DNA from 2 places in the Sporosarcina sp. So3-204 genome. Region 2 is predicted to be linked to the other one. Evidence: riboswitches for the same ligand, from Rfam matches in the RefSeq annotation. Region 2 holds a riboswitch; the other holds the start of a gene.
The links. Region 2 has a riboswitch for cobalamin ahead of AC3RV6_RS01905 (ABC transporter substrate-binding protein). Riboswitches for the same ligand answer to the same signal wherever they lie in the genome.

Region 1: linked by a shared signal. The riboswitch ahead of AC3RV6_RS01305 (S-layer homology domain-containing protein) and the one ahead of AC3RV6_RS01905 (ABC transporter substrate-binding protein) in region 2 are both predicted to bind cobalamin.

Annotation. Positions count from the first base shown of each region.
Region 1 covers NZ_CM176485.1:254,741-265,590, reverse strand. Annotated here, with positions in the region: gene AC3RV6_RS01305 (S-layer homology domain-containing protein) at 1-4,132, opposite strand, end outside; cobalamin riboswitch at 4,300-4,490, opposite strand; gene AC3RV6_RS01300 (IS256 family transposase) at 4,702-5,886, opposite strand; gene AC3RV6_RS01295 (betaine/proline/choline family ABC transporter ATP-binding protein) at 6,146-7,282, shown strand; gene AC3RV6_RS01290 (ABC transporter permease) at 7,275-7,928, shown strand; gene AC3RV6_RS01285 (glycine betaine ABC transporter substrate-binding protein) at 7,931-8,830, shown strand; gene AC3RV6_RS01280 (GNAT family N-acetyltransferase) at 8,988-9,602, opposite strand; gene AC3RV6_RS01275 (PH domain-containing protein) at 9,926-10,850, opposite strand, start outside.
Region 2 covers NZ_CM176485.1:389,531-400,380, forward strand. Annotated here, with positions in the region: gene AC3RV6_RS01885 (transglycosylase domain-containing protein) at 1-1,747, opposite strand, end outside; gene AC3RV6_RS01890 (YwiB family protein) at 1,916-2,401, shown strand; gene argS (arginine--tRNA ligase) at 2,398-4,065, shown strand; gene AC3RV6_RS01900 (M20 metallopeptidase family protein) at 4,180-5,352, shown strand; cobalamin riboswitch at 5,428-5,616, shown strand; gene AC3RV6_RS01905 (ABC transporter substrate-binding protein) at 5,734-6,720, shown strand; gene AC3RV6_RS01910 (FecCD family ABC transporter permease) at 6,713-7,708, shown strand; gene AC3RV6_RS01915 (adenosylcobinamide amidohydrolase) at 7,711-9,177, shown strand; gene cbiB (adenosylcobinamide-phosphate synthase CbiB) at 9,177-10,133, shown strand; gene AC3RV6_RS01925 (pyridoxal phosphate-dependent aminotransferase) at 10,120-10,850, shown strand, end outside.

The DNA.
Region 1 (10,850 bases), 130 kb from region 2:
CAATTGCTGTTGGTTTATATAGTAGGAACTCTGTAAAGTGATTTGTTTTAATAATCAAATCCTCACCAAGTTGGTACGCATAAACATCTTCTGTACTGTTTCCAGTCTTAGAACGTTTAATTAAAGAGAACTTTCCATCTACATCAATTATGCCAGCATCTAAAGACCCTTTGCCTTTGAATGTCAACGTAACATGTCGGTCGAATTTAACAGACTTCGCACCGCCAACTTTAATACGTAAATCAACATTCTTAATTTCCTCGCCATTAGCTTTTAATAGTTCGTTAATCTTTTCTAGATCTTTTTCGTTGGTACTCACAGCTGTCGGTAATTGAAGCTTACCGTCCCAGTCAGACGTTACATTTGTGCCTTCTGCAATTTCTAATAAAGTATCTTTACGAAGCGCAGTTACTTTAGGGAACTTTTTAGCCTTATCTTCAAATTCTAAAATTATTGGAGAAGTCAAATCATTTTGGAATTTTTCATCTAGAATAAATGGTTTATCGGGTGTAACAGTTACTTCTGATTTTCCAGGTGTTTCTGGTGTCGGAGTTAATCCACCACCTCCTCCACTATCTGGAATATATCCGCCAAGATCTTTACCTAAATCTTTTGTGTACTGCCAGCGAAGTATATCTCCATCTTTCAAGACATAAGTGCCTGCACTATATTCAGGGAATAGTCCATTGACGGAATACATCCAACCGCTTTGTTGTCCCTCATCAAACTCAGCTAACCCTCCGATTGATTCAACATAGACCGCTGGGCCACTTCCGGAAGCTATTATTGTGATGTTTTTTTCTTCCGCAATTCTTTTTAATAGCGTATAAGCAGTATCACCAGCATTTAATGTAACAATAGTCTGCGAGATAATATCACTTGAATCCACGGTTCTTTTCTCAACGGAAAATTTAACAGTCTTTGTGGATGGTTGAGTTATCCCACCATCCCCACCACCTGGTGGAGTCACTACTTTTTTCTCTGTTTCAATGACTAGAAATTCAGTGAAATGTTTTGTTTTTATAATTAGGTCTTGGCCTTGTGTATAAGCATATACATCTTCAATCGTATTACTAGGATCCCTTTTAGGAATTAAGTTAAATACGCCATCACTTCCAATGAAGCCAGACTCTAAATTACCTAATCCTTTAAATTGAAGCGTTACATAGTCATCAAATACAATCCTTGTATCTCCACCGACTTTGATATGTGCTGCAATACTTTTAAGATTTTTTCCTGTAAGCACATTTTCTATCTTACTTTTATCATCAGGTGATGTTGTTTGTTTTGTTGGTGCCTGTAACTCACTGTTCCACTCCGAAGACGTGACGGATGTCCCTCCTGGAATTTCCAGTTTTGCACCCGCACGTTCTGCTGTGATGCTTGGAAGTTTAGAGTTTGTGAAGGTTAGGATGACTGGCGTTGTTACAACATCATTCGCTTCTACTTCTAACTCGAACGGTTTGTCTTTTTCAACTTCAACTTTTTTAGGTTTTTCTGGACCCGGGTCTGTTTCTCCCATATTCCCATTTGCTATTTGTTGCCAGACGGATTTGCCTGATTTAAGTTCTGTTAAAGCAATTAAAGATTGCTCTGTAGCCATTAGATTGACAGATGGCTTTGGTGTTGGACCTAAATTGTAGGTAAATGCTCCGTTATCTAATTGATAAGGTTCTAGTGCATCTAATGGTGTAAGCTTTCCTTTCGTCCAAGTTTCTGAAAGTGGATTTTCACCAATTGCAACAAGACCAGAAATAACAGTTGCTATACTATTGGCATTTTCCTTACCCCAAGATTCCCAACCGGCAGTATCAAGTTGGCTCCTAAGAAGTACTGTTTTAGCCCGCTCAATTGCTTCATTTACAGCACTCTCACTTTGATAATTAGCTAATGTGAGAAGTACCATTCCAGTCATATCAGCATCAGGATTTTCTGTAGTATCTAATGATAGTGCAAAACCACCACTTTTCTTTTCTTGTAAAAGTAGGTGTTCTAAGGCACTCTCCTTTGTCTGTTCATTCCAATTACCGACATTATATCCTAGTTTTCCACCAGCATCTAATGCTAACATTGCCCATGCATGCTTGTTAATGGCACCAAACGAATTATCTGATTTTTTTTGTTGCGCTGCTAATTCAGCAAATAAGTTCCGATTCGTTTCCCAAGCATTTGATGGATCTTTACCTAATGCGAGCAAACCGTATATATAACGGATATGGTCAGTATCACTTTCATTTGCTTTTAGACCTGGATCTTTATCAGACCAAGAAGGCATTTCTAATGAATTACTTTTTAAATTGTTACCTGATGCATTTAAAGCTACTATTTCTGTCCAACTAAGTTCGGGGATACCCCATTTGAAGTTTTTTTGGTCAAATCGTCCACTTTTATAAAAATTGGCTGTATTCGAAAGTAGTTCGTCAACTTTTATTTCCCAATCTGGCTTCTCTACTGGAACTATTATTTCATCATCATTTTCTTTATTATTTAAGTACTCTTTCAATCGAACAAATGTTGATTTCTTCTCCAATGAATCCATTAAAGCAATGAAAACCTGTTCTGTCGACATCAGATTTGACGAATTTTGTGTTGTTTTCCATCGAAAAGAACCATCCGCAAGCTGATAATTATCGACTAAATGTCCAACTATATTAACTTTTTGTCCATCTTTATCATATGTCCACTTCTCAGAAAATAAATCTTCCCCAACAGATGCTAAGCCTGAAATAATTGTACCCATCGTATTTGAATCATCAATAAATCCATTTTCTTGAAAGCTCGTGTGATATACTGCAACCGCTTTTTTAATTGCTGTTTCTACTTCGGGTTTATTGGAATGTGGCGCTAATGCCATTAACATCCAGCCCGTTGCATCTAAAGGGCCAAAACTACCCGTTTCTTTACTCTGCATTTCTAAAAGGGCATCAATATGTTTAATTTGATCATATTCTGCATCTACTAAATCTAATGCGATAAACGCCCAGGACTGCCCCCAAATTGTAGTGCTAAATGAGCCGTCATCTTTTTGCCTTTCTAATAAATCTTTTACTATATTGCGACTACCCAAATTAGTTGGATCCATACCCAATATCGATGCACCAATAATAGTTCCTGCATCTTCATTTGACATAGTTACCGGCTTAGTACGTTCCTTATTCCAATAGGATGATTCATGAGTTGGTTCTTTTCCCGATACCCATGGGTACGATGCTATATCAATCCCAGAACTCCACAATGGTGTTAATGACCAATAACCACTATGTGACGAAGAAACTCGTTCACTAACTTTCGCTTTATCTTGCTTATAATAATGAACTGCTTTTTCAATTGATTGTTTTGTTTTTTCAATCAGTAATTCGGCTTCGTTTATTTCAACAACAATCTCTTTTGTTGTACGAACTGTAAGTGGGTAACTATCTTGTATGTACTTCGATACTTCCAATTCAAAAGTCCCGATTTGTATTTTTTCTTTTGGAATAGTAACTTTTCCATCAGCATTTGTTTTATATTCACTACCGTTAAACTTTACAAGAACATCTTTCAATTCAGTTGTTTTTGTACCTAAAGATGTACCACTCCAATCTAGAAAATGGCGATATTGTCCTGTTAACTGAATTTCAAGTGGTGTATTCTCTATCGCATCCGTTAATAATGTAATAGTCGGAGTAAATGTAATTTCCTCAAGTGTATTACCATACTCAAACGGATATAGGTCACCTTCTCCGCCATAATACCAAACAATTTCTGTAATACCATCTAATGGCGCATCTCCAGCCCATTCCTCTGAATACACTTCTAAATTAGTTGAAAAGTTCCAGCCATCCCAACCACTGTAAGTACCTGTTTCAAAACCTGCAATCGACCCAATATATCCAGCAGCAGCTTTATAAACAACACTATGTTTTTTAAAAACAGCTAAGGTAGCATCATAAACATTGTCTGCTTCTACTACTTCGTCCCTAAAGTCATATAATGGACCTGTTGGGCCTTCAACACGAATAGAAACTGTATTATTTTCAGTGCTTGTTTCTGAATCAGCTGCGAACGCTTGAACCGGAAGCATCGACACCAACATTAACATTACTAATAGTACAGAAAGCAGCTGTTTCACTTTAATCGTCATTGTATTCATTTCAACATTCTCCTTTTATAAATAGATTAGTTTTTTCCTTCCGACTGTTCCTTTCCCAAAATAAAAAACCCCCACCTCAAAAAATTCTGAGATAAGGGCATATGTATGTTCCACTACAAGTTTAATAGACTGTAAGATACACGATGCTGCCCTTATCCTAGAAGGCGTTACGCATTCATATCTTGGCAAGTCTCCTGACTTATGGGTTTACATCGTTCCTTCTACCTTCCCAGTTTTTCAACCAGTGGTTACTACAGAAGTCACTTCCCAATTACAGTGGCCGGACCGTTCAGGATTCTCACCTGATTCCTTATTAATCTTTACCCAAAGGCAAAGAACCAAAATATATATTATGAAGTTGTTATAATCCTAATTTCTATTATAGAGTTGTCTGAAGATAATCACAACGGTAAAAGGGAGTGTCAATATTTATGTGTAAATGACAATCCAACCTTTTCATAGTTACTGTCACTTTTATTTTTTTACAACTTCTAAACCATACGATTTTCTCTTGATGAACAGGATATACTTTCTTGGAAATCACCTTTTATTCTGAAATAAACTATCTATTATTCTTTTGTTTCAAACATATTAGCCAGCTCAGCGCGCGCTTGATCGAAACCGATATGGCATCGTGTGAGGAAGCGTTGGTTGTAATCTTCGAACTGGGAAACGAGGAAACGTTCAAGTGATTCTTCGTTGGGAAACTGTTCTTTTCGCTTTGTATATTTCTTAATTTGCTTGTTAAATGACTCGATTAAATTCGTTGAGTATATGCTGCGCCAAATGGGTTTCGGAAAGCTGTAGAAGGTAAGTAAATGGTCATTTGCAGCGAGTGATTTCGTCACCTTGGGGTACGATTTTTTCCATTTTGAACAGAACTTGTCTAATGCAACTTGACCGGCTTCTTTATTATCAGCCCGATAAACCATTTTGAAATCCTCACAAATTTCAGCTCGATCTTCAACCCGCACTTTATGTGAAATCGTACGTGCTACATGCACTAAACATGTTTGGAATTCAGCTTTAGGAAATGCAGTCGCAATTGTGTCCACCATGCCTGTTAAGCCGTCTGAAAGAAAGAGCAGAACTTCTTCTACGCCACGCTCCTTTATTTCTAGTAGGAGCTCTTTCCAATTGAAAGCTGATTCTGTCGGCGCGATTGTGTAGGCAATCACTTCTTTTGAGCCGTCTTCACGAATGCCCACAGCTATATAAACAGCTTCTTTAGAAACAGTTTCACGTCGAACAGAAATATAAGTTGCATCTAAATAAACACAGGCATAGCGCGCACTTAGCTTCCTTCTATTAAAGGCTTCTACTTGTTCACCTACTACTTGTGTCATATTCGATATTGTTTGACGTGTGTAATGATGACCGTACATTTTCTCAATTAAATCTGCGATTTCTGACATAGTCACGCCTTTTTGAAACATGTGAATGACAAAAGATTCAAGTGTATCGTTTGAGCGTTTATAAGGCGCGACTGTCTGTTGTTTGAACTCGCCGTTACGATCACGAGGAATCTTGACCTGAAGGTCACCATATTCAGTATGGAGCGTTCGGTCATATGATCCATTGCGGGAATTTCCTGAATTGAAGCCGATACGGTCATATTTTTCATAATCTAAAAATGCCGTCAGCTCAGTTGTGAGTAAAGTATTTATCGCTGTTTCTAGATGTGAACGAAAAACCTCGGTAATATCTTGTTTTTGTACTAGTGCTTGAACAATATCTGTTGTAAACTGAGTCATAGGGAAGGCCTCTTTTCTAGGATTGGTTGTGGTGACTTAATTCTACCAAGAAAAGGTCTTCCTTTTTGCATTTATTCATTTACACAAGATATTTTACACTCTCCGGTAAAAACGATTTATATACAAATGTTAGCAAATTAGTATAACTATCATATATATACTATAGTACCTTTAAACTACATGCCTTTCTACAAAGACTGCTGCTTTATGTTATGCTTGATAAGTAAAGCACTTTTTAAAATAACTACAGGAGGTCCTTATGCTAAAGTTTGAAAACGTATCTAAAGTATATGAAGGTGGATTTAAAGCAGTAGATTCCGTAAGTTTTGAAATCGAAGAAGGTGAACTACTTGTCCTAATAGGTCCTAGTGGTTCTGGTAAATCAACAACGATGAAAATGGTGAACCGCGTTATTCCACACACAACCGGAACAATTTCTATTAATGGTAAAGATATCAAAAGCTACAACGCCGCTGAACTCCGCAGAAATATCGGCTATGTCATCCAACAAATTGGTCTCTTCCCACACTATACCATCGAAAAAAACATCTCCATTGTCCCCCAACTTAAAGGTTGGAAAGAACAAGATATTAAATCTCGCGTAAAAGAATTGCTTGAATTGGTCGGACTAGACCCTGGGATTTATGCCACACGTTATCCTAAAGAATTATCAGGTGGACAACAGCAGCGCGTCGGAATCGCAAGAGCATTAGCGGCTAATCCAGACGTAATTTTAATGGATGAACCATTCAGCGCACTCGATCCAATCACACGAGATCAGTTGCAAGGTGAACTCATCGCGCTTCACAAAAAACTAAAAAAGACGATTGTATTCGTTACACATGATATGGATGAAGCGTTAAAAATGGGTGATCGTATTGCAATTATGAAAGATGGCCATCTCCTTCAAATAGATACCCCTGAAAAATTACTACATGAACCTGCTCACGGCTTTGTAGAAGAGTTTATTGGAAAGCATCGTATTATTCAAAACCCTGGACTTATGCCAGTAACTGAAATCATGTCAGAATCTATTGTTACTTCTCTGCCGCAACGGTCTCCGGAAACAGCAATTTCGCTTATCCGCCAACGAAAAATAACAAATCTTGTTATCGCAGATGAAGACAAAAAACTACTTGGAATGGTATCAGCTTATGACCTCATAAAAAAACTAGATAAGATTAAAACAGTTGCTGAGATTATGCATCCAGCTGAACCTTTCTTACTTGATTCAGCTACGGCAAAAGATGCAATTATAATGATGGATGATTCAGATTTCGGCATGATTCCAATTGTCGATAAAAAGCATAGAATCATCGGACTCGTAACACGAGGTTCATTGCTCTCCGCTATGTCTAGTCAATGGACGGAAACGGAGGAAGATCTAAATGAATGATTTAAATATATGGCAACAACTTATTGAACAATCACAATTACGGTGGAGGGAAGTTCTCGAAGCCACTTCAATTCATATTCAACTAGTATTTTTCTCTATGATTATCGCTACTGTTTTAGCAGTAGCACTCGGAATTCTCGTAACCCGTGTACCCAAGCTCAGAACAATTATACTTGGTGGAACAGGTGTCTTACAGACGATACCAAGTTTAGCACTCCTCGGTTTTATGATTCCTATTTTTGGTATTGGTGTAAAAACAGCAATTGCTGCACTATTTCTTTATTCGTTGCTCCCAATTATGCGAAACACCTATACAGGTATTAAAGACGTAGATGCTGCAACAATTGAAGCTGCTCGAGGTATGGGTATGACGAGTATGCAAATTTTATTTAAAGTCGAACTTCCCCTGGCAATTCCAGTTATCATGGCCGGTATTCGTACAGCCGCTGTTATAAACGTCGGTAACGCCACACTCGCAGCATTTATTGGTGCCGGTGGACTTGGTGATTTCATCTTCCTTGGTATCACTCGAGGCATTGATGGATTAATTTTACTAGGTGCAATCCCTGCTACTATTCTTGCGATAATTCTTGAAACATTCTTTAGTGCAGTTGAGCGCTGGACGACTCCGAAAGGGTTGCGATAAGTATGAGGATGAAGAAAAGAATTACTTTATTCTTGCTGACAATTATGGTTGTCGGCACATTATCAGGCTGTATATTTATTGAGAAAGATTCATTGAGACTTGGTTCTCGGAACAATACTGAGAGTATTATTTTGTCACATATAATGGGTCAATTAATTGAAAACAAAACGGATATTGAAGTACTTTATAAAGAAAACCTCGGTGGTTCCTCTGTTGTCTGGAACGCAATGACGAATGGTCATATTGACGTAATTCCTGACTATACTGGAACAATTGTCGTAACTTATTATCATGAAGAGCCAGGTACAGCTGAAGAAACGTTGGAAATGACAAGACGACTTGTTGCGGGTGACGACATTGTCGCTTTTAACACGTTTGGCTTTAATAATACGTATACACTTGCACTTGATGAATCTAAAGCAGAAGAATTAGGTGTTGTCACATTTAGTGATTTCGCTGCCCACTCAAAAGATTTTACTTTAGGTGCGGTTTTTGAATTTATTGATCGACCTGATGGACTACCTGGTTTTGAAAAAGAGTATAATCTTGCTTTTAAAGACGTTAAGGGAATGGATCACGGGATGATGTATCGTTCAATAAATGCGGGTGAAGTTGATGTCATAAACTCTTACACGACAGATGGTCAACTTCAAGTGTACGATTTACGTGTGTTGGAAGACGATAAATCATTCTTCCCACCTTATCATGCACTTCCACTCGTTAGAAAAGAAACACTTGAAGAATATCCTGAGCTCGAGGATGTGCTTTATCAGTTAGATGGCATGATTAATGAGGAAACGATGCAAATTATGAATGGTAAAGTCGATAATGACGGCATGATGGTTGAGGTTGTCGCGAAAGAGTTTTTAGAGGAATCAGGGTTAATTGAAAAAGAGCTTTAAATCTATTGGGGTGATGTGAATTATACATCACCCTTTTTTTGTTATTCAGTTAATGAAAGATGTTGATTTTCGCTAAAAATAGGGTTTCGGTACTTTCGAAATCCCGCTTTGACGGACGTTTTCCTGTGGGTGTTTGGTGAGACTCCTTAGTAATCAATCAAATACTTGGAGTTGGCGCCTCATCCCCCATTAATGAAGGATATATTTGCTGTTCCAAATACAGTTTCGTTTCCGGCCAATCATCCGAAATAATGCTATACATAATCGTGTGACGAAGTTTACCATTTGGTCGAATTGTATGATTTCGCAATATGCCTTCTTTTACAGCGCCTAAGCGTTCAATTGCTTTTTGAGAGCGATAGTTTTCATGTCCTGTTCTTATTTCAGCACGCTGAAATTTCATCTCTTCAAAGCAATACTTCAGCAATAAATACTTGCTTTCTGTATTTATTCCAGTTCCCCGATATTCTTTTTCTAACCAAGTCGAGCCAATTTCCAATCTTTTATGTGAAAGCTCAATCATAAAAAAACGAGTTGAACCAATTACTTTATTTGTTGAACGATGTACAATGACAAATGGATATGCACTTCCAGCCATTTTCAATGCCAAAGCTTCTTGTACGTACTTTTCTGCATCTTCCAAGGTTTCAATCCGGTCTTTTAAATGTTCCCAGATTCCTTCCTCCCCTGCAACTTCAAACAATGAAACGTAATCACTCTCTACCATAGCTCGAAGAACTATCTTTTCTCCAACTAATTCAAAGTTATCCATCTGTAAACTTCTCCTCTCCTTTTCTATACTGGACATTCAACTTTTAGTAATGTATTCCCTCTTTTTATCGTATAATAAACATAGTCTTTTCATACTTTTTTCTGTTGACTCCTTAGAATACTCTAATACTAAAAGAAATAATATAGGTCTAATATCTTCTTATTATTATAGGAATTTAATAATCTTTTTATCTAAAATTAATGCATTTCATAAGCCCCAAAAGGATTATTATACATAAGTATTTACCAAAATAAAAGACACAAAATTTGAGTAGATATATTGTAATATCTACATCGAATTAGTGTGTCTTCCTGATTAAACTATTAACATTTTTCTGGTTCATACCATGCCAATAAACGCTCTGCATCGGATTCATCCATATACCTAACTTGGGCATTAAACTTACCCATTCCTGATTTAACACGTGCAGATACTGTCGCGACATCTTTTTTTCGATGAAAATAATTTTGCTTGATTTCAATTGACTGAATTCTGTTTTTCATTAAATAAGCCGTATTTAAACTAAATCTTCTAAACTGCATCGTAAGTTGATTACCAAACATCCCATAAGCCGCGGAATGATGTCGCCATAAGCCAATGAGAACGATAACAGGAATAATGAGTATTGAAAATAAACCATATGGATTGAAAAAGTATGATAGTGAACCAATAATAGGAAGCATCCAAATAAAGTGAATGCGATAATAATAAAGTTTGCCACGTTTAGGGAGTTTGTTAGTCGGCAACTCAAGAATTAATTCAGGGAAAATTTCCTTCAAAGGACCATTAATCGTTGACTTTTTAATCAAAGGGAATAAATTAATTGTCCCACCTTCTCCTTGACCACCACCCGCATTATCAATCACAACAGTCGCATAGCCAAATAGTTGTCTGAAAGGATTTTCTACAATACGTACACATTGCACACGATTTAACGGCACAGTCGCCCTCTTCTTTTCAATAAATCCCCGCGTAATCACAATATCTTTATTATTTAAAAATACTGAAAACCCAAAGTAAGCTAAGTAGGTCATCGCAACAGAAATTCCCCAAACAACGAGAAATCCAAGAAAAACAGCAATTGCAATGATGAGACCACCATATTTGATAAATCCTGACACCTCAGCATACATCGAATCAAATGGAATGAACTCAGCAAACTGCGATGAGAATGCCACTGCCCCTGAAAGGATTAGACCTATACCACCTGATGTAGTCGCCATAATGAATAAGTCTTTAGTTGTCATC
Region 2 (10,850 bases):
TATCGTAGCCAGTCCAAATACCAGCAGTAATTGAAGGAGAATAGCCAATTAAGTATTGATCAGAAACCGTCGTACCAGATTTAGCTGCATACGGTCTTGTTTGGTTCTGACGCATAGACAAGCCAGTTGAAGTTGAATAATCATTGAAAACAGGATCAAACATACCAGTTAAAAGATGTGTCATTATAAATGCATCTTGTTCAGAAATAACTTGTTTTAATTTCTTTATTTTCTTTTCGTAGATGGTTTTACCAGTTGTGTCTACAATAGAAATAATAGTTGTGGGCACTACTTCAGTTCCGCCTGATGCAAATCTGTTAAAAGCATTCGTCATTTCCAACAATGTAACATCTGATGTGCCAAGTGCAGTAGCTGGCGATGGCGGAATATTTGCTTGAATGCCAAGACGTTTGGCCATATTACTGTAATCTTTATATCCGATGTCTTCTAACGTTTTTACTGCAAAAATATTATCCGAAATGGCAATCGCTTGTGCCAATGAAATTGGATGATTGGCGAATTTACCGTTCACATTTTTCGGTTCATAAGTAGAGCGACCTTCATCGTAAGTGAAAATCGTTTTCTCAGCAGTTAAAAACGTTAATGGATTATAGCCATTTTCCAGTGCAGCTGTATAAAGTATTGGTTTTATTGCAGAACCGGGTTGCCGTTTAGCCTGTGTCGCACGATTAAAGGGACTTTCTGTATAATCAACACCACCCACGAGCGAAGTAATTCCCCCGGTATTTGGTTCAATTGACATAAAGCCAAGTTGTAACTCGTTTTCTGGCATCCATTTGGCGATTACTTCCTCCGCAGTTTGTTGATGATGTACATTAAGCGTTGTTTGTATAGACCAACCGCCTTCAGCAGGGTTGCGCCCTTTCTCAGTCAGTATTTTTTCAGCTTCTCGCCATACTTCGTCGAGGAAGTACGGGGCTACAAGTTTCGTGTCGACCCATTCACGTGTTTTCAAAACAATTTTTTCATCTTTTGCGCGATCAGCTTGTCTTTCAGTGACGACTCCTTGCGCGACCATCAAGGATAATACAAGTTCTTTGCGCGCTTTGGAGTTCTCCGGATTGTCGACAGGTGAATAAGCAGATGGACCTTTGGCAATCGCTGTGATGACGGCCGATTCCTCTAGAGTTAAATCAATTGCTGGCTTACCGAAATAAAACTTGCTTGCTGCTTCCACGCCGTACATACCATGACCAAAGTAAACAGTGTTCAAATAACCTTCTAGTATGGTATCTTTTTCATAAAATCTTTCCATTCTAAAAGCGTACAATGCCTCATTAACTTTACGTTTCCATGTTTTGGCATGTGTTAAATACAAATTACGTGCATATTGCTGTGTAATTGTACTAGCACCTTCCGCTTTACGTCGCGTTTTAATGTCTTTCAAAACGGCGCCTGCGATTCTTCTATAATCAAATCCATTATGTTTATAAAAGTTTCTATCTTCTGTTGCGATGACTGCATCTACAAGAAAAGGGGAAACCTTATCAAGAGAGACCCAATACCTTCGTTCGGCAGAGAACTTATCACCGATTTGTTTGCCGTCCTTATCTAAAAAAACGGAAGACTTTGGGACACTAAGCGATGGCGCACCGGTTATTTGAGCATACAGAAGTAGCGCGCCATATGAGGTCAGTGCAGCGGTAATAACTGTAATTGTAAGCAATAAGAAGCGCCGCCAAAACATTCTCTTTTTCTTCTTTTTTACAAAAGTTGTTCGCTGCATACCATCCCACCCCGTCCAAGTCGTTGTTTGTAGTATGCGACCGAAGACGGAAGATTAAACGGATTATATAATGATTTTTTCTATAAATGATAAGCTTTATTGAAATGTAGGGTAGAAGAAGGATATAATGAAAAGATATTTAGTTAATCCTGAGCAAGGTTAACTTTCTTGAAATTAGTACGTATTCACTTAAGTAGATATAATAGGGCGGTGAATGATGTGGATTCGATTGCGATTGACCAACCTGTACTCATCCAACTTCAGTCTTCAATCCAACATCCTGGACAAGATGTAGAGACACACAAACTGGAAGCGACAGGTACTTATATAGAGAAATCAGGAACATCTTACCTGAAATTCGTGGAAACAACAGATGGTCAGGAAATTAGAACGACTGTTAAAATGGGGGACAATGACGCACTTATTTTAAGAAAAGGCGCTTTGGATATGCGCTTACCATTTAATGTGGATAGTGAATTACCAGGTACTTATGGCAATGGACCTGCAAGTTTTAAATTACTGGTGAAAACTAAAAAACTGGCAATTAAAAAGGGACAACAAGGCCGTTTTAACGTAGTCTATGAATTACATGCCGAAGGTGCTTTATTAGGAACATACGAATTGACTATTACATATACGGAGGGAACAACATGAACGCAGTTGAACAAATACAAAATGACGTTAAGTTAGCGCTACATAAAGCAGTGGTAGAAGCAGATCTTATAGAGACGGCTGATATGCCAGATATCTACCTTGAAACATCTAAAAGTAAAGAGAACGGGGACTACGCAACGAATATTGCTATGCAATTAACTAAACTTGCTAAAAAGCCACCGCGTGCAATTGCTGAAGCGATTGTCCAACATATTGATAAAGCGAGTGCTTCAATTGAAAAAGTTGATATTGCAGGTCCTGGCTTTATTAACATCACGTTAAAGAAAGATTATTTACAAGAAATAGTGAAAATGGTTCTAAATCAAAACGCTGATTATGGTCGCTCAAATGCAGGTAAAGGCGAGAAAATTCAAGTTGAATTCGTATCTGCGAATCCGACGGGAGATCTCCATCTTGGACATGCACGAGGTGCATCTGTAGGGGATTCTCTTTGTAATGTGCTTGATTTAGCGGGGTATGATGTTTCAAGAGAATATTATATAAATGATGCTGGAAATCAAATAGAAAATTTAGCAATATCGGTTGAAGCTAGGTATTTTCAAGCGTTGGGTGAAGAAAGAGAAATGCCAGAAGACGGCTATCAAGGGAAAGACATTATTGAACTTGGTGAAAGCCTCGTTGAACAATTTGGGGATAAATATAAAAACGTACCGGACCAAGAGCGTTATGACTTTTTCCGTTCTTATGGCTTAGCTTACGAACTTAAAAAATTAAAAGTAGATTTAGAAGATTTCCGTGTTCAATTTGACAATTGGTTTTCTGAGTCTACTTTATACGGAAGCGGTAAAATCGAGTCGACGCTTGAAAAGTTAAGTGAAAATGGTCATATCTTTGAAGAAGACGGTGCTACTTGGTTCCGTTCAACAACATTTGGTGATGATAAAGACCGTGTGTTAATTAAAAAAGATGGTTCATTCACATATATCTTGCCTGATATTGCTTACCATGAGGACAAAATTCAACGTGGCTTCGATACACTCATTAATATATGGGGTGCGGATCACCACGGCTATATTCCACGTATGAAAGCAGCAATTGAAGCGCTTGGATACGGGAAAGACCGCCTTGAAGTAATTGTTTCGCAGATGGTTCATTTATTCAAAGACGGCGAGCGTATGATGATGAGTAAACGTACTGGAAAAGCTGTAACATTACGTGAACTTGTTGAGGAAGTAGGTCTAGATGCAGTTCGTTATTTCTTCGTAATGCGTTCTGGCGATGCACAAATGGATTTCGACTTGGATTTAGCTGTATCTAAATCGAACGAAAATCCAGTTTTCTATGCGCAATATGCACATGCACGTATATCATCTATTTTGAGACAGTCTGAGGAAATGAATTTCAATGCTTCTTTAGAAAATGTTGAACTGTTAATTGCGGAACGTGAAATTGATTTATTGAAAAAGATTGGTGATTTCCCGCAAGTAGTTGCTGATGCAGCTAGAACGCGTTCACCACATCGTGTTGCAACGTATATTCAAGAACTTGCTGCGACATTCCATTCATTCTACAATGCTGAAAAAGTGTTAGATTCTGATAATAAAGAATTGTCTGAAGCACGTTTGGCTTTAATTACTGCGACGCGTACAACAATTGCGAATGCCTTAAAACTTATTGGTGTATCTGCACCTGAAAGAATGTAGTTATTAGCTACCGTATGATTCAATGCGGTAGCTGTTTTTATAGATTTTGTAAGCAGGTAATCATGTCGGGCTTTACTGGCAATTAGTAAATAGAAGAAAGGAAGTTGACATAATATGAAAGATCTTATTTTTGATAAAATTGCAGGAAACAAAGAGGAATTAATTGATGTTAGACGTCATTTACATATGCATCCTGAATTATCCCATCAAGAAGTAGAAACACCAGAATTCATCGCTTCTTACTTAGAAAACCTTGGTATTGAAGTTAGGCGTGGTGTAGGTGGACGAGGTGTTGTGGGCAAAATTTATGGTGGAAAACCTGGTAAGACAATCGCTTTTCGAGCTGATTTTGATGCATTGCCAATTCAAGATGCAAAAGATGTACCTTATAAATCGACTGTTCCTGGCGTAATGCATGCTTGTGGTCATGATGGGCACACATCTTCGTTGCTGGGATTTGCGAAAGTGATGAATGGGGTGAAAGACCAACTTGAAGGGAATATCGTGCTTATCCATCAATTTGGTGAGGAGCAATCCCCTGGTGGCGCGCTTGGTATGATTGAGGATGGTTGTCTTGATGGGGTCGATTTCATTTACGGTGCGCATTTACAGTCAACATTTGATGCCGGCTTTGTTTACACACGCGAAGGTTATTTACAGGCATCTGAAGATTCATTTAAGATAGTTGTAAAAGGTTCAGGAACACATGGCGCGGAACCACATACTGGAATTGATCCGATTTTAGCTGGGAGTCATATCATGGTTGCGCTGCAATCTATTGTAAGTAGAAATGCAGATCCCTTAAAACAACTTGTCGTATCAGTTGGTAAATTCAACGCTGGTGATGCAGATAACGTCATCCCGGAAAAAGCTGAGATGACTGGTACGATACGTGTTTTTGATGAGGATTTACGTAAGTTAGCAGGACGTCGTCTTACGGAGATTGCAAAATCTGTCGGCGTGGCACTTGGCTGTGAAGTAGAAGTGGATATTGTAAGCGGTTATGATTCATTATGGAACCATACTGAACCAGTAGATGTTGTTCGACGTGCAGTTACGGAATCATTCGGCGAAGATGCATTTGTTGAAACGAAGCCAATTATGCCGGTTGAAGATTTCTCGTACTACTTGCAAAAAGTACCGGGTGCTTATTTCTTCATTGGTGCAAGATTATCTGATAAAGATAGAGTGTATCCACATCATCATGAGAAATTTGATTTTGATGAAAATGCGATGGAAATGACGACGAAAGTATTTGCTGCAACTTATTTAGAAGCGCAAAAATAAATAGTGTTAACTTTTAAGTAGTTTACCTTCTCGACAGTTGTGAACTTTGTAGTATACTGGAAAGTGAAGAAAAAACTACATACCAAACATAAAGGTCCCCCGCTTGAAAAAGTGGGGGTTAATAGGGAAGTCGGTTGAATGCCGACGCGGTCCCGCCACTGTATGTGTGAGCAAGTCGCTAATAGTCACTGGAGAAACTTTTCTGGGAAGATGCGATACGCTATGAACACGAGCCAGGAGACCTGCCTTTATGAATCACTTATGACCCTACGTGGATAGGATTTGTGAAAGTCAGCGCATTTTCATATGCAGATTTTTACACAACTTATTCCTCCGTAGTCATACGGGGGTTTTCGTTTGGCAAAAACAGGAGGAAAAACAATGAAAAATATGTGGAAGTTATGGCTAACGGCAGTTCTTGCTGTCTTTATGCTAGCGGCGTGTGGTTCTACAGCAGCACCAGAGAAACCAGCTACAGAAGATGCACCGAAAGAAGAAGTTGTAGATACACAAGAAGTTGAAGTTAATGACGAAGCGGCATTTCCGGTCACAATTACCGATGAAGTTGACAATGAAATTACGATTGAAAAAGCACCAGAATCAATCGTTTCATTAATGCCTAGTAATACAGAAATTTTATTTGCGCTTGGACTTGGTGATGCAGTAGTCGGTGTAAATGACTTTGACGACTATCCACCTGAAGTTGCTAAAATCGACAAAATCGGTGGTCAGGAATTTAACGTAGAAGCGATTGTTGCGAAAAATCCTGATATTGTCTTTGCGCATGGAATGAATATTGGCATGGGCGATGAAGGACTACAACAACTTCGCGACGCAGGAATTACAGTATTCGTTGTGAAAAATGCTATGAATTTTGAAGAAACGTATACGACAATTGAAACGATAGGTAAAGCAACAGGTAAGACAGCAGAAGCTGAAAAGATTGTTGAGGATATGAAAGCTAAAGTTGAAGAGGTAGTTGCTAAAACAGCAACAGCTGAAAAAGAAAAAACAGTTTTCGTTGAAACGTCTGATGTCCCTGATATTTATACACCTGGTACAGGAACTTTCATCCAAGAAATGTTTGATATGATTGGTGCTAAAAATATGGTCACTGACGAAGGTTGGATCAAGATAGATCCAGAAGCTATTGTAAAAGAAAATCCGGATGTAATTGTCGTTATATATGACGCGCCTGATATTATAGAAAGCATTAAAAAGCGTGATGGCTTTGATATCATTACTGCTGTTAAAGAAAATGCGGTTGTCCAAGTTGACTCAAATACAACTAGCCGTACAGGTCCCCGTCTTGCCGAAGGACTTGAAGAAGTAGCGAAAGCAATTTACCCTGAGGTTTTTGGTGAGTAAATCAAGCGTCGCCTACATTGTGTCGATTGCCACACTCGTTGGGGCAATCTGGCTCGGTGTAACAATCGGAACTGTTCAAATACCGATTAGCACGTTTTGGAATTCAGGTGTAGATGTGACGGCAACGAATATTTTATGGAAAATTCGGATGCCGCGTGTTGTGCTTGCTGGTCTTGTAGGTGCGTCACTTGCGATTTCTGGTGCAGCTTTTCAAGGGCTTTTAAAGAACCCACTTGCAGACCCATACACACTCGGAGTGTCATCCGGCGCCTCAGTCGGTGCCGTGATGACACTTTTTTTCGGTATTTCAATTCCAATTCTCGGCAACTACACATTACCTGTATTTAGTATGGTTGGTGCGGCGCTTACAATGTTCCTCGTTCTTGGGTTTGCGCGACTTGTTGATCGTGCAATGAAAATGGAAACCATAATATTAACTGGAATAATCTTCGGTTCTTTTTTAGGTTCTATTCTCTCACTCATGATTGCTTTGACAGGTGAAGAACTTCGACAAGTAATCGGTTGGTTGCTAGGCAGTGTTTCGATGCGTGGCTGGAATTACGTCACAATGATTTTACCATTTGTCATTATCGGTTCACTTATGCTGTGGTTTAATAGGCGCGAGTTAAACGTCATGTTATTCGGTGAAGAGCGTGCACAACATCTAGGTGTGAATGTAGGCAGACGTAAGTTTATGATTTTAATTGGAGGATCGATATTAACGGGTTCAGCAGTTGCTGTATCTGGTACAATCGGTTTTGTAGGACTCGTTATTCCTCATATGACAAGGCTTTTATGGGGCTCAGATCATCGTCATTTACTGACGCTATCCTTTTTAAACGGCGCGTCTCTTCTGATTATTTGTGATCTAGTCGCACGAACAATTATTTCTCCATCAGAGCTCCCAGTCGGTGTCATTACATCGTTTATAGGCGCACCTGTTTTCGCATTTATCTTTTACAGACAACGTAGAAAAGGGGCTATGTAGTTATGCTGCAAGTAAATGGATTAACTGGCGGGTACGGCAAGACGCCTATTGTGAAATCAGTGACATTCAATGTGAATAAAGGAGAAGTGCTCGGTATTCTAGGGCCGAACGGTAGTGGAAAGTCGACGCTCCTCAAATTAATTTCTGGAATCCTTTCTAAAGAAGAAGGGTCAGTGATAATTGAAGGGAAAGATTCATCTCTTTATTCACAAAAAGAATTTGCTAGAAAAGTAGCAGTGTTGCCCCAACTTCATGCACATGCTTTTTCTCACACTGTCATAGATACGGTATCACTCGGTAGATATCCATATCAATCGGGCTTTTTTTCTTCCTGGTCAGATGACGATGAACGAGCAGTTGTCGACGCTATGAAAAGCACTTCTGTTACCCGTTACGGTAAGCAAGCGATTGAACAATTATCAGGAGGAGAACAGCAGCGTGTATTTGTCGCGCAAGCACTGGCTCAAGAAGCGCCAATTCTTTTACTAGATGAACCAACAAATCACTTAGATATTGCACATCAGCAACAATTACTCGATACGATTCGTCAGCAAGCAGTTGATAGGGGACTTACCGTTGTTTCGGTTTTTCATGATATTAATCTAGCTTCTCTTTATTGTGACCGTCTTTTATTATTAGATAAAGGTGAAATTGCCCAAATTGGCACACCGCAACAAGTTGTTAGAGAGAGTTTTATTGATGGGGTTTACGGAGCGCGGGTAAAGACGCAAGCACATCCAGAACTACCTAAGCCACAAATTACTTTATTGTCGAATACAAATGAAATAGAGTTACCCAATACTGTTACTAAAGAAGATTTCCTAATAGCGGCAGAATATGTTTCGTTACGCACAAAAAAGCCACTTAAAACAATTTCATCGGCCGTTCATAATCCTGGAACAGCTTGGTATAGTAATTTTGTTAATCGTCATGTGACGGCTGATTATCATTGTAATGATGTTAAAGTAGAATTAGCGAGTTACCTAGAAAAGAATAATTTCCCATTAACGGATACAGTCGCTATGATGACAGCTGTTATGGCTGAGCATGTAGAAATCGAAGAATATAAAGATGAATTTGGTTCGATTTTAGTTGCTGTTACAGCTGGCGTGGGTAATGCCGTTGATGTATCACAAGCGTTAACGAGAGAAGTACGAATCGGTACGGTTAATACATGGGTTATTGTAAACGGTGAATTAACCGAGGAAGCATTCATTCAGGCGATGATTACGGCAACGGAAGCGAAAGTGAAGGCGTTCCAAACTGAAGAAGTGTTAGATCCGTTAACAGGAACAATTGCAACAGGTACGTCGACTGATAGCTTACTAATTGCCGCGACGCAGCAAGGACATATACATGAATATGCTGGACCGATTACGAGCGTAGGGAAACAAATTGGGCACGGCGTTTATGAATGTACAGTTCGTGCGATTAGAGCATATAAAAAAGCAAAAGGGTGGACGACGTGATTCCAGCTCATTTTATCGCAGTATTAATCGGCTTCATTCTTGATAGAATTATCGGAGATCCGCCGAATTGGCCACATCCAGTAAGGTGGATAGGTACATTTATTTCAAAAATGACAACTGTTCTAAATAAAGGACAACATCGTTTTATTAAAGGATCATTATTATGTGTTATAACTGTTGGTTTCGTATTTTTTATCGTTCTATTGCTTACGCTTTTTTCATATTCGGTTCACCTATATGTTGGTATTGCAATGGAAAGTATCCTCATAGCAATCGGCCTTGCCCAAAAAAGTTTAAAGGATGCTGCGTTAGCGGTTTATGAACCACTTGTCGCTGGTGATATAAGTGAAGCTAAAACGAAGTTATCATGGATCGTAGGTCGTGATACGGATAAATTAGGTGAAAGCGAGATTGTGCGTGGTGTAGTTGAAACTGTTTCAGAAAATACAGCAGACGGCGTCACTTCTCCGTTGTTTTGGGCTATTTTATTTGGAGCGCCGGGATTATGGGTGTATAAAGCGGTTAACACGCTTGATTCAATGGTCGGCTATAAAGATGAACGCTTTGAACAGTTCGGCAAGTTTTCGGCGCGAACGGATGATGTTTTAAACTTTATTCCAGCACGGCTAACGGGCTTTATAATCTTATTATTTACACGGAATCAAAGCGGCATATCACTCGCAAAACGTTTTGCTGGTTGGCGAACAGATGCATTGCGACATCAAAGTCCAAACAGTGGTTATTTAGAGGCGGCAACAGCCTGGCAACAAGGTATAACACTGGGTGGGGAAAGTACATATCGGGGGAAATTAAGCAATCGCGCAACAATGGGACCTGGTATCGTTCCTTTAAAAGCGGCGCATATTAAATCCTCTATTAAAGAAATGCATACGGCATCAGTATTATTTTTAATATTTTTTATCATGATTGGAGTGCTGCTCAATGCAATTGCCTAAGCATGGTGCAAATCCGCAAACCGTTTATACAAAACTAGGACTGCAGGCTCCGATGCGCGTAATCGATTTTAGTGAAAATGTAAATCCAGCAGGACCTCCTGAAATTGTGATGGAGAAGTGGCAAAATCTCTTTTCAAAATTAACAGCGTACCCAGATCCTAATGGAGAACCATTCACTACTGCGGTTGCGAAATATCATGGAATAGAAAAGTCATATGTCTTTGTGGGAAATGGTGCAACTGAACTTCTCTCTTTAATTGCGGAACGCTACAGAGGACAAAGGGCAATTGTTGTTCATCCTACATTTTCTGAATATGAAGCGACTTTGTTAATTAAAAATGTGGAAATTGCACGTATTTTAACAACGGCGTCCACTGATTTTAAGTTACCAATTCAACAGATAAAAGAAGCGATGGAATCCGCTTCAGTCCTATATTTATGTACGCCGAATAATCCAACAGGCGTTATGCCAGCAAAAAGTGATTTAATCGAATTAATTAGACATGGTCGAGAAGTAGATTGTGAAATTGTATTAGACGAAGCGTTCATCGATTTCATTGACGAGTCACGGTCTTTTATAGGCGAATTAATCAATTACTCACATGTCATCGTCGTTCGTTCAATGACGAAAATGTATGCGATACCTGGAATTCGACTTGGTTATGTCGTAGCTCATTCGGAGGTCATTCATTCGATTAAGGCATTTGCTCCGCATTG